3 regions of the Methylobacterium sp. ap11 genome follow, and region 2 is predicted to be linked to each of the others. Evidence: riboswitches for the same ligand, from Rfam matches in the RefSeq annotation. Region 2 holds a riboswitch; each other region holds the start of a gene.
What was found. Region 2 has a riboswitch for thiamine pyrophosphate ahead of BMX97_RS19020 (LuxE/PaaK family acyltransferase). Riboswitches for the same ligand answer to the same signal wherever they lie in the genome.

Region 1: another riboswitch for thiamine pyrophosphate. It lies ahead of thiO (glycine oxidase ThiO); the one in region 2 lies ahead of BMX97_RS19020 (LuxE/PaaK family acyltransferase).
Region 3: another riboswitch for thiamine pyrophosphate. It lies ahead of thiC (phosphomethylpyrimidine synthase ThiC); the one in region 2 lies ahead of BMX97_RS19020 (LuxE/PaaK family acyltransferase).

Annotation. Positions count from the first base shown of each region.
Region 1 covers NZ_FOEB01000002.1:367,166-370,419, reverse strand. The annotation lists gene BMX97_RS04150 (thiazole synthase) at 1-139, opposite strand, end outside; gene thiS (sulfur carrier protein ThiS) at 395-607, opposite strand; gene thiO (glycine oxidase ThiO) at 604-1,785, opposite strand; TPP riboswitch at 1,874-2,007, opposite strand; gene BMX97_RS04135 (adenylate/guanylate cyclase domain-containing protein) at 2,091-3,254, opposite strand, start outside.
Region 2 covers NZ_FOEB01000013.1:24,214-27,467, forward strand. The annotation lists gene BMX97_RS19015 (acyl-CoA reductase) at 1-133, opposite strand, end outside; gene BMX97_RS19020 (LuxE/PaaK family acyltransferase) at 145-1,221, opposite strand; TPP riboswitch at 1,339-1,441, opposite strand; gene BMX97_RS19025 (TetR/AcrR family transcriptional regulator) at 1,489-2,055, opposite strand; gene BMX97_RS19030 (RidA family protein) at 2,210-2,620, shown strand; gene BMX97_RS19035 (GntR family transcriptional regulator) at 2,586-3,254, opposite strand, start outside.
Region 3 covers NZ_FOEB01000008.1:133,411-136,664, reverse strand. The annotation lists gene thiC (phosphomethylpyrimidine synthase ThiC) at 1-1,635, opposite strand, end outside; TPP riboswitch at 1,694-1,805, opposite strand; gene BMX97_RS14045 (HNH endonuclease family protein) at 1,993-2,367, shown strand; gene BMX97_RS14040 (acyltransferase family protein) at 2,497-3,254, shown strand, end outside.

The sequences.
Region 1 (3,254 bases), on a different contig from region 2:
CCGTCACCACCTCGGCCCCGCTCGCCCGCACCGCCTCGCTCATGATGGCTTGCGTCGGGTAGCCGGCGGTGCCGATGAGGAGGCGCGAGGCGAGCGTCGTGCCGGCGATGACGAACGGGTCGTCGTGGGAGTCGGTCATGGGGTTTCTCCAGATTTCATAGGCAGTTCGTAGGAGCGTGTTGCCGATATCCCGCCCACGACCTCATCCTGAGGTGCGGGCGATCGAAGATCGCTGAGCCTCGAAGGAGGGCTCCAGAAGCCGCTGCGATCCCTGGAGCCCTCCTTCGAGGTCAGTCCATCTCTGATGGACTGACACCTCAGGATGAGGTCGAGAGTGGGGGAAGGAGAAAGCGTCCGTGATGCTGCGCGACCCCATTGAACGATCTGACAACCACTACCCACCCTGCATGGCGCGCACGATCTCGACGCGGTCGCCCTCGCCGAGCGGCGTCTCGGCCCAGGCGCGCTGGCGCACCACGGCGCCGTTGAGGGCGATGGCGAAGCCCTGGGGGCCGGGCAGATCGAGGTCGGCGGTCTCCTCGCGCCACAGGGCGTCGAGGGTGGCGGCCGCGCTGTCGCGGGGCTCGCCGTTGACGAGGATCTTCATGGGGTCTCGCGGGAGGACGGGGTGAAGCGGGCAAGGCCGAAGGGCGCGGCGACCGGCAGCGTCTCGCCGCGCAGGACCAGGGCGGCGACCGCCTCGGCGGTGACGGGGGCGAGCAGGTAGCCGTTGCGGTGATGGCCGGCGGCGAGCACGAGGCCCGGCCGCGCCTCGCCGAGAATCGGGGCGTCGTCGTCGGAGGTCGGGCGAAAGCCGCTCCAGACGCCGACCACCCGCATCTCCTCGACGCCCGGGAGGGCGCGCCGGGCGCCCTCCAGCAGGGCGTAGAGCCCGCCGGCGGTGAGGTGGGGGTCGAAGCCGGTCTCCTCCACGGTGGCGCCGACGATCAGCGTGCCGTCGGCCTTCGGCGCCATGTGGACCTGCTCGGTCCAGACGACGTGGGAGAGGTGGCCGCTGCGCGGCGTCATCTGCAGCGCCACCGACTGGCCCTTAAGCGGGCGCACCGGCAGGGCGAGATCGGGGATCAGCCCCCCCTCCCCGGCCCAGGCCCCGGAGGCCAGCACCGTGGTGCCGGCCCGCAGCGCGCCGGCCGAGGTCTCGATGCCGGTGACGCGCCCGCCCTCGCGGGTGAGCGCCGTGACGGTCGTCTCCTCGACGAGCCACCCGCCGGCCGCCCGCAGCGCCTGGCGCAGGGCCGCCATCACCCGGGCGGGGTCGACCTGGTGGTCGTCGGGGCAGAAGAGGCCGGCGGTGACGGTGGGGCGCAGGCCCGGCTCGCGGGCGCGCACCGCAGGGCCCGACAGCCACTCGGCGTTAAGCCCGTCGCGCCGCTGCAGTTCGTGGCGGAAACGCAGGCGCTCGACCTCGTCGCGGCCGAGCGCGATCACGAGCGTGCCCTCGCGGCGGTAATCGATGGTGAGACCGGATTCGGCCTCCAGCTCGTCGCGAAACGGGTGCCAGAGGCGCTGGCTCTCGACGCAGAGCGGCGACAAGCCCTCGCCGCCGGGCTCGTGCTCGGCGGCCGCCGCCAGCATGCCGGTGGCGGCAAGGCTCGCCCCGTCCCCGGCTCTGCCGCGCTCGATCACCGCGACGGCGAGGCCCGCGCGGGCGAGCCGCCACGCGACCGAGAGCCCGATCAGCCCGGCGCCGATCACCGCGACATCGGCGCGCTCCGGCAGGCGGTCGGTCCCCGGGGATGTGGCCGGCCCGCTCCGCCGTCCGATCGTCTGCGCCCTGGTCGCGTGCACCCTCGTCTCCACGGTGGCCCGAAGAGAGTTGGACAGCGCCCGGTGGCCGGATGATGCGCGGGGCCTGAGACGGCCTGTCCAATCCCTACGCCGGTATGAGCCGGATCAGGTTCGAAGGATTTCCGCGCCGACCGAGGCCGAAGGGCCTGCAGTCCAGCGGTGTCTCAGCCCCTTGCCGGGGATCTCCCTGGAACGGCCGGAATTTGGCGAGCGGGAGCCGGTTCGTCAACCGCCTGCGACCGCCCGCCGTGCCGGGCGGCGCGAAATCGGCAGCCCTTCAATCAGCAACCCTTGCCGGGCCGGTAGATCGCCATCTCCTCGGCGATGCCGTCGAGGGGATGGGTGCCGAGCAGCTCGGGATCGCCCCACAGGAAGTCGACGAAGGGCTTCGACATCAGGAGCGGCTCGGACAGGATCTTGTTGAGCTTGGCGAGCCGGCTCGCCAGATTCACGTCGCGGCCGATGACGGTGAAATCGAGCCGGGCGCCGGAGCCGACATTGCCGTAGGCCGCCTCGCCGTGGTGGAGCGCGATGCCGATCTCGATGCGGGTGGGAAAGCGCCCGGCGCGGTTGGCCTCCTCGACGCGACGCAGCGCGGCCTGCGCGGCCGAGAGCGCGCCCTGCGCCGCGCCGCCGAGGTCGTCGCCGCTCTCGCGGAAGATCGCGAGGAGCCCGTCGCCCATGTATTTCAAGACCTCGCCGCCCTCGCTCTCGATCGGCGGCACCAGGCAGTCGAAATAGGTGTTGAGCAATTCCACCGAGGCCTCGGGCGTGAGCGCGTCGGTGAGGTGGGTGTAGCCGCGCATGTCGGCGAACAGGATCGCCGAGCGGATCCGCTCGACCTGGCCGCGGCGGATGAAGCCGGCGAGGATCGCCTGGTGCGGCCCGTCGCCGACATAGACCCGCAGCACGTGGTCGAGCCGGGCGTTGAGGCCGCGCATCTCCATCACGGCCGACAGGGTCGGCACGATGAAGCGCAGGATGGCGAGGTCGTCGTCGCGAAAGCCGCGGGGATCGCGGGTCGCGAAGGTGACGCCGTTCCTGGTGCCGTTGGTGAAGAACAGCGGCACGGTGATGTAGTGGGTGTAGCCCGCGCCTTTAAGCTCCGGGACGATGCTGAACCGGTCGTCGGGCGTCTCGCGTAGATCGAGGATCAGCCACTGCCCGGTGGCGTAGACATGCGCGAACGGGCTGCGCGAGAGCGCCTTCTCGGTCGCCTCGCCGTGGGGAAAGAGGCGGAAGCTGACGCCGTCCTCCCGGGTCCAGAACCGGCCTACGCCGGAATAGTCCGAGTGCAGGGCGTCGATGGCGGTGGTCGCCCGGTCGACCGGCACGCCGAGGTCGTTCAACCGCTCGGCCATGCCGGCCAGGAGATCGCCGGATTCCGGCAGCCGCGCGCCCTCGCTGAGCAGCCAGTCGCGCAGGGCCACGCATTCGCGAAACAG
Region 2 (3,254 bases):
CGAGCACCGGCAGGGCGACCGCGACCGTCTCGCCCCAGGCCCGGTGCACGACGACCCGCCGGCCGGCCATGCCGGCGAACGGCCCCGGCAGGTAGCCGGCCTCCTCGACCGCGCTCATCCCGCAATCGCTCATGCCTTCGTCGTTCATCCTTGCGCGGCGGCCAGGAACTCGGCCACCGCGACCGAGCAGCCGCGGGAGGCCGAGCCCTCGACCCGGCCGAGCAGCCGGAAGCCGCCCGGCACGATCACCCCGGCATCCTCGGTCAGGATCGCCGAGACCGAGTTGAAATGGGCGAGGTCGTGGTGGACCAGCACGCCGGTCTCGCCCTCGGGCAGGTCCCGGCCGGTCAGCGGATCGACGACGCGACTGCGGATCCAGTGCGGGCCGGACTTCACCGGCGGGCAGACCGCGTTGCCGTCGTCGTAGAACTGGGTGCTCAGCTCGGTCATGCCGTACATGTTGAGGCAGGCCTCGCGGGGCACTCCGAAGGTCCGCGAGAGTCCGTCGTAGAAGGCGTCGGGCTCGATCTCCCGCGACTGGCCCTTGAAGCCGCCTGTGTCGAACAGGAAGCTGCCGGGCGGCAGGGCGATGCGGCGGCCCTGCGCCGCGAGGGCGTCCATCACCGGCACGAAGGCGTAGGTCGCGCCGAGCAGCGCATAGGGCTCGCCCGAGGCCTCCGCCTCCGCGAGCGCCGCCAGCAGCCCGTCGAGGTCGAGCCCGCCGGGGCCGACGAAGACCGCGCTGTCTGGCGTCCCGAAACGCGCCTTGGCCAGGGCCAGGTAGTGGGCGAGCGACGAGTTCGGGAGCGTCGCCTCGTCGGGAAACAGCAGGCCCATGCGGATCGTGTCGCGCCCACGCATCACCCGGGCGGCGAAGCCCGCGAGCATCGAGCGGTCGTAGACCGCGAGCGTCGGGTGGTAGCTGCGGCCGCGCCCGCTGCCGGTGGTGCCGCTCGTCATGAACACCCGCTCGGCCTCGTCGGCCGGGCAGCAGCTCAGGGTGAGGTCCTTGAACGCCTTGATCGGGACCGCCGGGATGTCGCGCCAGCGCCGCACGCTGAGCGGCGTGCGCCCGCGCGCCTGGGCGAAGCGGCGATAGGGGGCGTTGTGCGCGTACTGGTGGGCGAAGAGCCGCAGCGCCATCGCCTCGAACTCCGCCTCGTCCGCCCCCGGCCGACCGATGAAGTCGACCAGGGCCTCGACGATCTCCGCTTGCGACATCACGGCCACCTCGCGCCCCATCGTGGGCGTCGGCCGTGCCGGGCGTGAGATCCTGCGCGAAAAGACGGCTGGCGGCAGCGCCCTCGTGGCGGCGCCATGGCGGCCGTGCCGGTCCCGCATCCCTCCGCCGGCATGACCCGGATCAGGTTCATAGGGTCACCGCGGCGCCCGGACGGGTCCGGGCCGGCGGAATCTCAGCCTCCTCGCGAGGCTCCCCTGGGAAGGCCGGACAGTGGGGGGCGGGGGGGCGGGTGTCAAGGCGAGGCCTTACGGCCGCGCCAGCCCCTCGGCGAGGCGCCGGAAGGCGTCGAGGGCCTTGGCCAGGGTCGCCTCCGGGGCGTCCGACGCCGCGACCCAGAGGGCGGCGTGGAGCGAGGCGCCGTTGAGGAGGCGCGCCGCCGCCTCCGGGTCGACGGGGGGGATCGCGCCGCCGGCGACGAGCGCCCGGATGCGGCGCGTCGTCTCGGTGAGGCACGCATTCTGGCTCGGCCAGGTCGAGGGATCGCCCAGCACCGCCGGCCCGTCGAGGAGCACGATGCGCTGGATCTCCGGCTCCAGCGCCATCTCGATATAGGCCCGGTACTCGTCGAGGAGGCCCTGCCACGGGGTCTGCGCCCGCTCGCCGACGACGGCCAGGCGCGCCGCCATCTCGGCGTCGATCCGGTCGATGACCGCCTGGAGCAGGCCCTTCTTGTCGCCGAAATTGTGATAGAGCGCGCCGCGCGTCAGCCCGGCCGCGGCGGTCAGGTCGTCCATCGAGGACGCGGCGAAGCCCCTCGCCGCGAAAGCCTGCCGGGCGGCCTCGATCAGCCTGGCCCGCGTCTCCTCCATCATCTGCGCGCGTCGTCCCGCCACCCGATCCGCCTCCATCGGCATACGCCGCGCATGTCATTTGGCATACGTCGCGTATGTGAATTGACATACGGCGCGTATCCATGCTCAATCGCATACGGCCCGTATATCAAATCGCGGTCCGGAGGAGCAATCCATGGCGCAGACCCGTTCGACCCGCGACGCGATCGTCCCGCCCGGCCGGCAGGCGCTCTACGACAAGCACCGCTACTCGGCGGCGATCCGCTCCGGCGACTTGCTGTTCGTCTCCGGCCAGGTCGGCAGCCGCGAGGACGGCTCGCCCGAGCCGGATTTCGAGGCCCAGGTCGCCCGTGCCTTCGCGCGGCTCGACGCCGTGCTGGAGGCGGCAGGCTGCACCTTCGACGACGTGGTCGACGTCACGACCTTCCACACCGACCCGGAGGCGCAGTTCGACGCGGTGATGCGGGTGCGCGACCGGGTGATCGGCGCGCCGCCCTACCCGAACTGGACCGCCGTCGGGGTGACGTGGCTCGCGGGCTTCGCCTTCGAGATCAAGGCGATCGCGCGGATTCCGGCGCGCGGCTGAGGCCCGGAAGGTCGGGGGCCTCGCGCATCGCCGTCCGGCCGCGCTCCAGGATGCGGACGGGATCGCCGAAATGGGCGTCCATCTCCGCCTCGGTCTCGTCCGGGTGTCCGTCGCCGATGAAGCGGGCGAGGCGCTCGTGCTCCTCGATGAGCGCGCGGTTCTGGCGATAGCCCGCCATCATGAGCCGCAGACAGAGGCGGGTCTCGGCCTGGAGCGTGTTGTAACCGCGCGACAAACGCTCGCTCCGGGCCTCCTCGACGATGCGCCGGTGGTAATGCAGGTCGAGGTCGGCGATCTCGGCCCAGTCGCCGCTGCCGAGGAGAACGGCCATCCGGTCGGTCAGCCCCATCAGCTCGTCCGCGAGGGCGATGCGGCGCGGATCGGCCATCACCCGCCGGATCGCCGCGATCTCGAGGGATTTGCGGGTGAAGTAGATGTCGACGATGTCGTCGTCGGCGAGATCGACGACGAAGACCCCGCGATGGGGCTCCGCGCGCAGGAGGCCCTCCTGGACCAGGCGCTGGATCGCCTCGCGCACGGGGCCGCGGCTCACGCCGAACTGGCCCGCGAGCGCCATCTCGTTCAGCTGCCCGCCCGCCGGAAACTGCCCGTCGAGGATGGCCGCCCGGATCTC
Region 3 (3,254 bases), on a different contig from region 2:
CGAGAGGTTGAACTGGTCCTCCCAGCGGAAGTCGAACCGGGCCCGCGACAGGGCGTCGTCCCGGACCTGCGCGGCCGGGTGGCCCTTGGCGAGGTCGGCGGCATGCGCGGCGATCTTGTAGGTGACGACGCCGGTCTTCACGTCGTCGCGGTTGGGCAGGCCGAGATGCTCCTTGGGGGTCACGTAGCAGAGCATCGCGGTGCCGAACCAGCCGATCATCGCCGCGCCGATCCCCGAGGTGATGTGGTCGTAGCCGGGCGCCACGTCGGTGGTCAGCGGGCCGAGCGTGTAGAACGGCGCCTCGCCGCACTCGGCGAGCTGCTTGTCCATATTGACCTTGATCTTGTGCATCGGGACGTGGCCGGGGCCCTCGATCATCACCTGGCAGCCCTTGCCCCAGGCGACCTTGGTGAGCTCGCCGAGCGTCTCCAGTTCGGCGAACTGCGCCGCGTCGTTGGCATCCGCGATCGAGCCCGGGCGCAGCCCGTCGCCGAGCGAGAACGACACGTCGTACTCCCGGCAGATGTCGCAGATCTCCTCGAAGCGCTCGTAGAGGAACGATTCCCGGTGCCCGGCGAGGCACCAGCGCGCCATGATCGAGCCGCCGCGCGAGACGATGCCGGTGACGCGCCGCGCGGTGAGCGGCACGTGGGCGAGGCGCACGCCGGCATGGATGGTGAAGTAGTCCACCCCCTGCTCGGCCTGCTCGATCAGGGTGTCCTTGAACACCTCCCAGTCGAGCTTGAGCGGATCGCCGCCGACCTTCTCCAGCGCCTGGTAGATCGGCACCGTGCCGATCGGCACCGGAGCGTTGCGCAGGATCCAGCCGCGGATGTTGTGGATGTTGCGGCCGGTCGAGAGGTCCATGACGGTGTCGGCGCCCCAGCGGATCGCCCACACCATCTTCTCGACCTCCTCGGCGGCCGAGGAGGTCACCGCCGAGTTGCCGATGTTGGCGTTGATCTTGACGAGGAAGTTGCGGCCGATCGCCATCGGCTCGACCTCGGTGTGGTTGATGTTGGCCGGGATGATCGCCCGCCCGCGCGCCACCTCGTCGCGCACGAATTCGGGGGTGATGAAGGGCGGGATCGCGGCCCCGAAGCTCTCGCCGTCGGCGATCTTGTCCTCTGCCTGGGCCAGCATCGCCTCGCGGCACAGGTTCTCGCGGTGGGCGACGTAGATCATCTCCTCGGTGACGATCCCGGCCCGGGCGAACTCGTACTGCGTGACGAGCTGGCCGGGCGCCCCGCGCCGCACGGTGCGGGCGGCCGGGCACGGCGCCACCAGCCGGTCCTTGGCCACGAAGCCGTTATCCTCGGGCTTGACCGCCCGGGGCGCCACCGCCCCGTAGCCGCGGGCGGCGAGCCAGCCGGCGCGGATCTCGGGCAGCCCGGCGGAGAGGTCGATGCGCGCGTCGGTCTCGGTATAGGGGCCGGAGGGATCGTAGACCCGCACCGGGGCCTCGCCCGGGTCCGTCAGGGCGATCTCGCGGTAGGGCACGCGCAGGTCGGGGCGCCCGCGCGGGGCCGCATAGGCCTTCACCGAGCCGGTGACCGGCCCGGTGGTGACGGTCTTCGGAAGATCCTTGGGAAGATCTTTGGGGGGAAGATTGTGGGCGGGGATCGGTGCGTTCATGGATCTCTCCCTGGGAGACGATCCGGCCTCGAGGCGCGAGGACGCACGGGTCACGTCGGTCATGGCAGGTTCCCGTCCCTCCGCCGGTACGAACCGGATCAGGTTCAAGGGTCAGGACGCGCGCTCGTCCAATCTCAGCCCCCGTTGGCGGGGCTCCCCTCGGTAACGGGATCAATCTCCCGCCGGGTGTGAGGTTTGTCAATCGCCGGTCCGGGGGGTTCTGCCGCAAGGGACGGCATGGAGTCCGAGAACTGCGGCATCGGTGCTCCCGCGACATGACCCGCGCGACCTTGCGCCCCGCCCGCCCGGCGACCCAGATACGGACGATCCACCCCCGCCCTTGCAGAGGAGCAGGCCTTGGGACGCCGAGAGCGGCGCTGGAACGACGACGACCCCTCGACCCATGGCCCGGCAACCCGCCCGGCGGTGATCTGCCCGCTCTGCGAGCGGCCGATCCCGTCCGGCGCCCGCCAGAGCCGCCACCACCTGACGCCGAAGCTGAAGGGCGGCACCCACGGCGAGACCGTGCAACTGCACCAGATCTGCCACTCGGCGATCCATGCCCGGCACAGCGAGGCGGAGCTGGCGCGGCGGCTCAGCGACGTCGAGAGCCTGCGGGCCGAGCCGGAGATCGCCCGCTTCCTGGCCTGGGTGCGGACGAAGCCCGACGACTTCCACGCCGCGACGCGGATGACCCGGACGCGCCGGGAGACGAAGCGCAGCGTTCGGTAGCGGAGGGCTCGCCGCGGCCGATCAGGGTAAATCCCGTCTTTCGCATTTGGGCGCGATTCGCGGGATCGGGCCCGATCCGATCTTTACGTCTCCCTGGCAGCCTTCCGGCCGAACCTCCGGAGACGCCCGATGTCCGTCCGCCCCAACACCGAACCCGCCCTCTCGGTCCGGCCGGACGATCCGGTGCGCCCGCGCGCCGGGGCCGCACCGGGCACCGGGCGCCTCGCCTGGGTCGACGTCGCCAAGGGCATCTGCATCATCCTCGTCGTGATGATGCACTCCACCCTCGGGGTCGGCGAGGCGATGGGCGGCGAGGGCTTCATGCACCACGTCGTGGAGTTCGCCAAGCCGTTCCGGATCCCGGACTTCTTCCTGCTCTCCGGCCTGTTCGTCGGCCGTGTCGTCGACCGCGACTGGCGCCTCTTCGCCGACCGGCGCATCGTCCACTTCGCGTATTTCTACCTGCTGTGGATGGTGCTCCAGTCCGCGGTGAAGTACGGCCAGATCACCGACGGCGCCGGGCCCGGCGCGTTCCTGGCCCACCTCGCCCACGGCCTGATCGAGCCCTACTCGACCCTGTGGTTCATCTACCTGCTGGCGGTGTTCTCGGTCGTCGTCAAGCTCCTGCGCCGGCTGCCCTGGCCGGTGCTGCTGATCGGCGCGGCGCTTCTCCAGCTCGCCCCGGTCCATACCGGCTCGACCCTGATCGACGAGTTCTGCGACCGGCTGGTCTACTTCGTCGCCGGCTACCTGTTCGCCGCCCGGATCTTCGCCCTGGCCGACTGGGTGCGGGCGCGCTCCGGCCTCGCGCTCGCCGGCCTCGCGGCCTGGGCGCTGATCGAGGCCGTCCTCGTCTTTACGCCGACCGGGCTCACCTCCCACCCGAC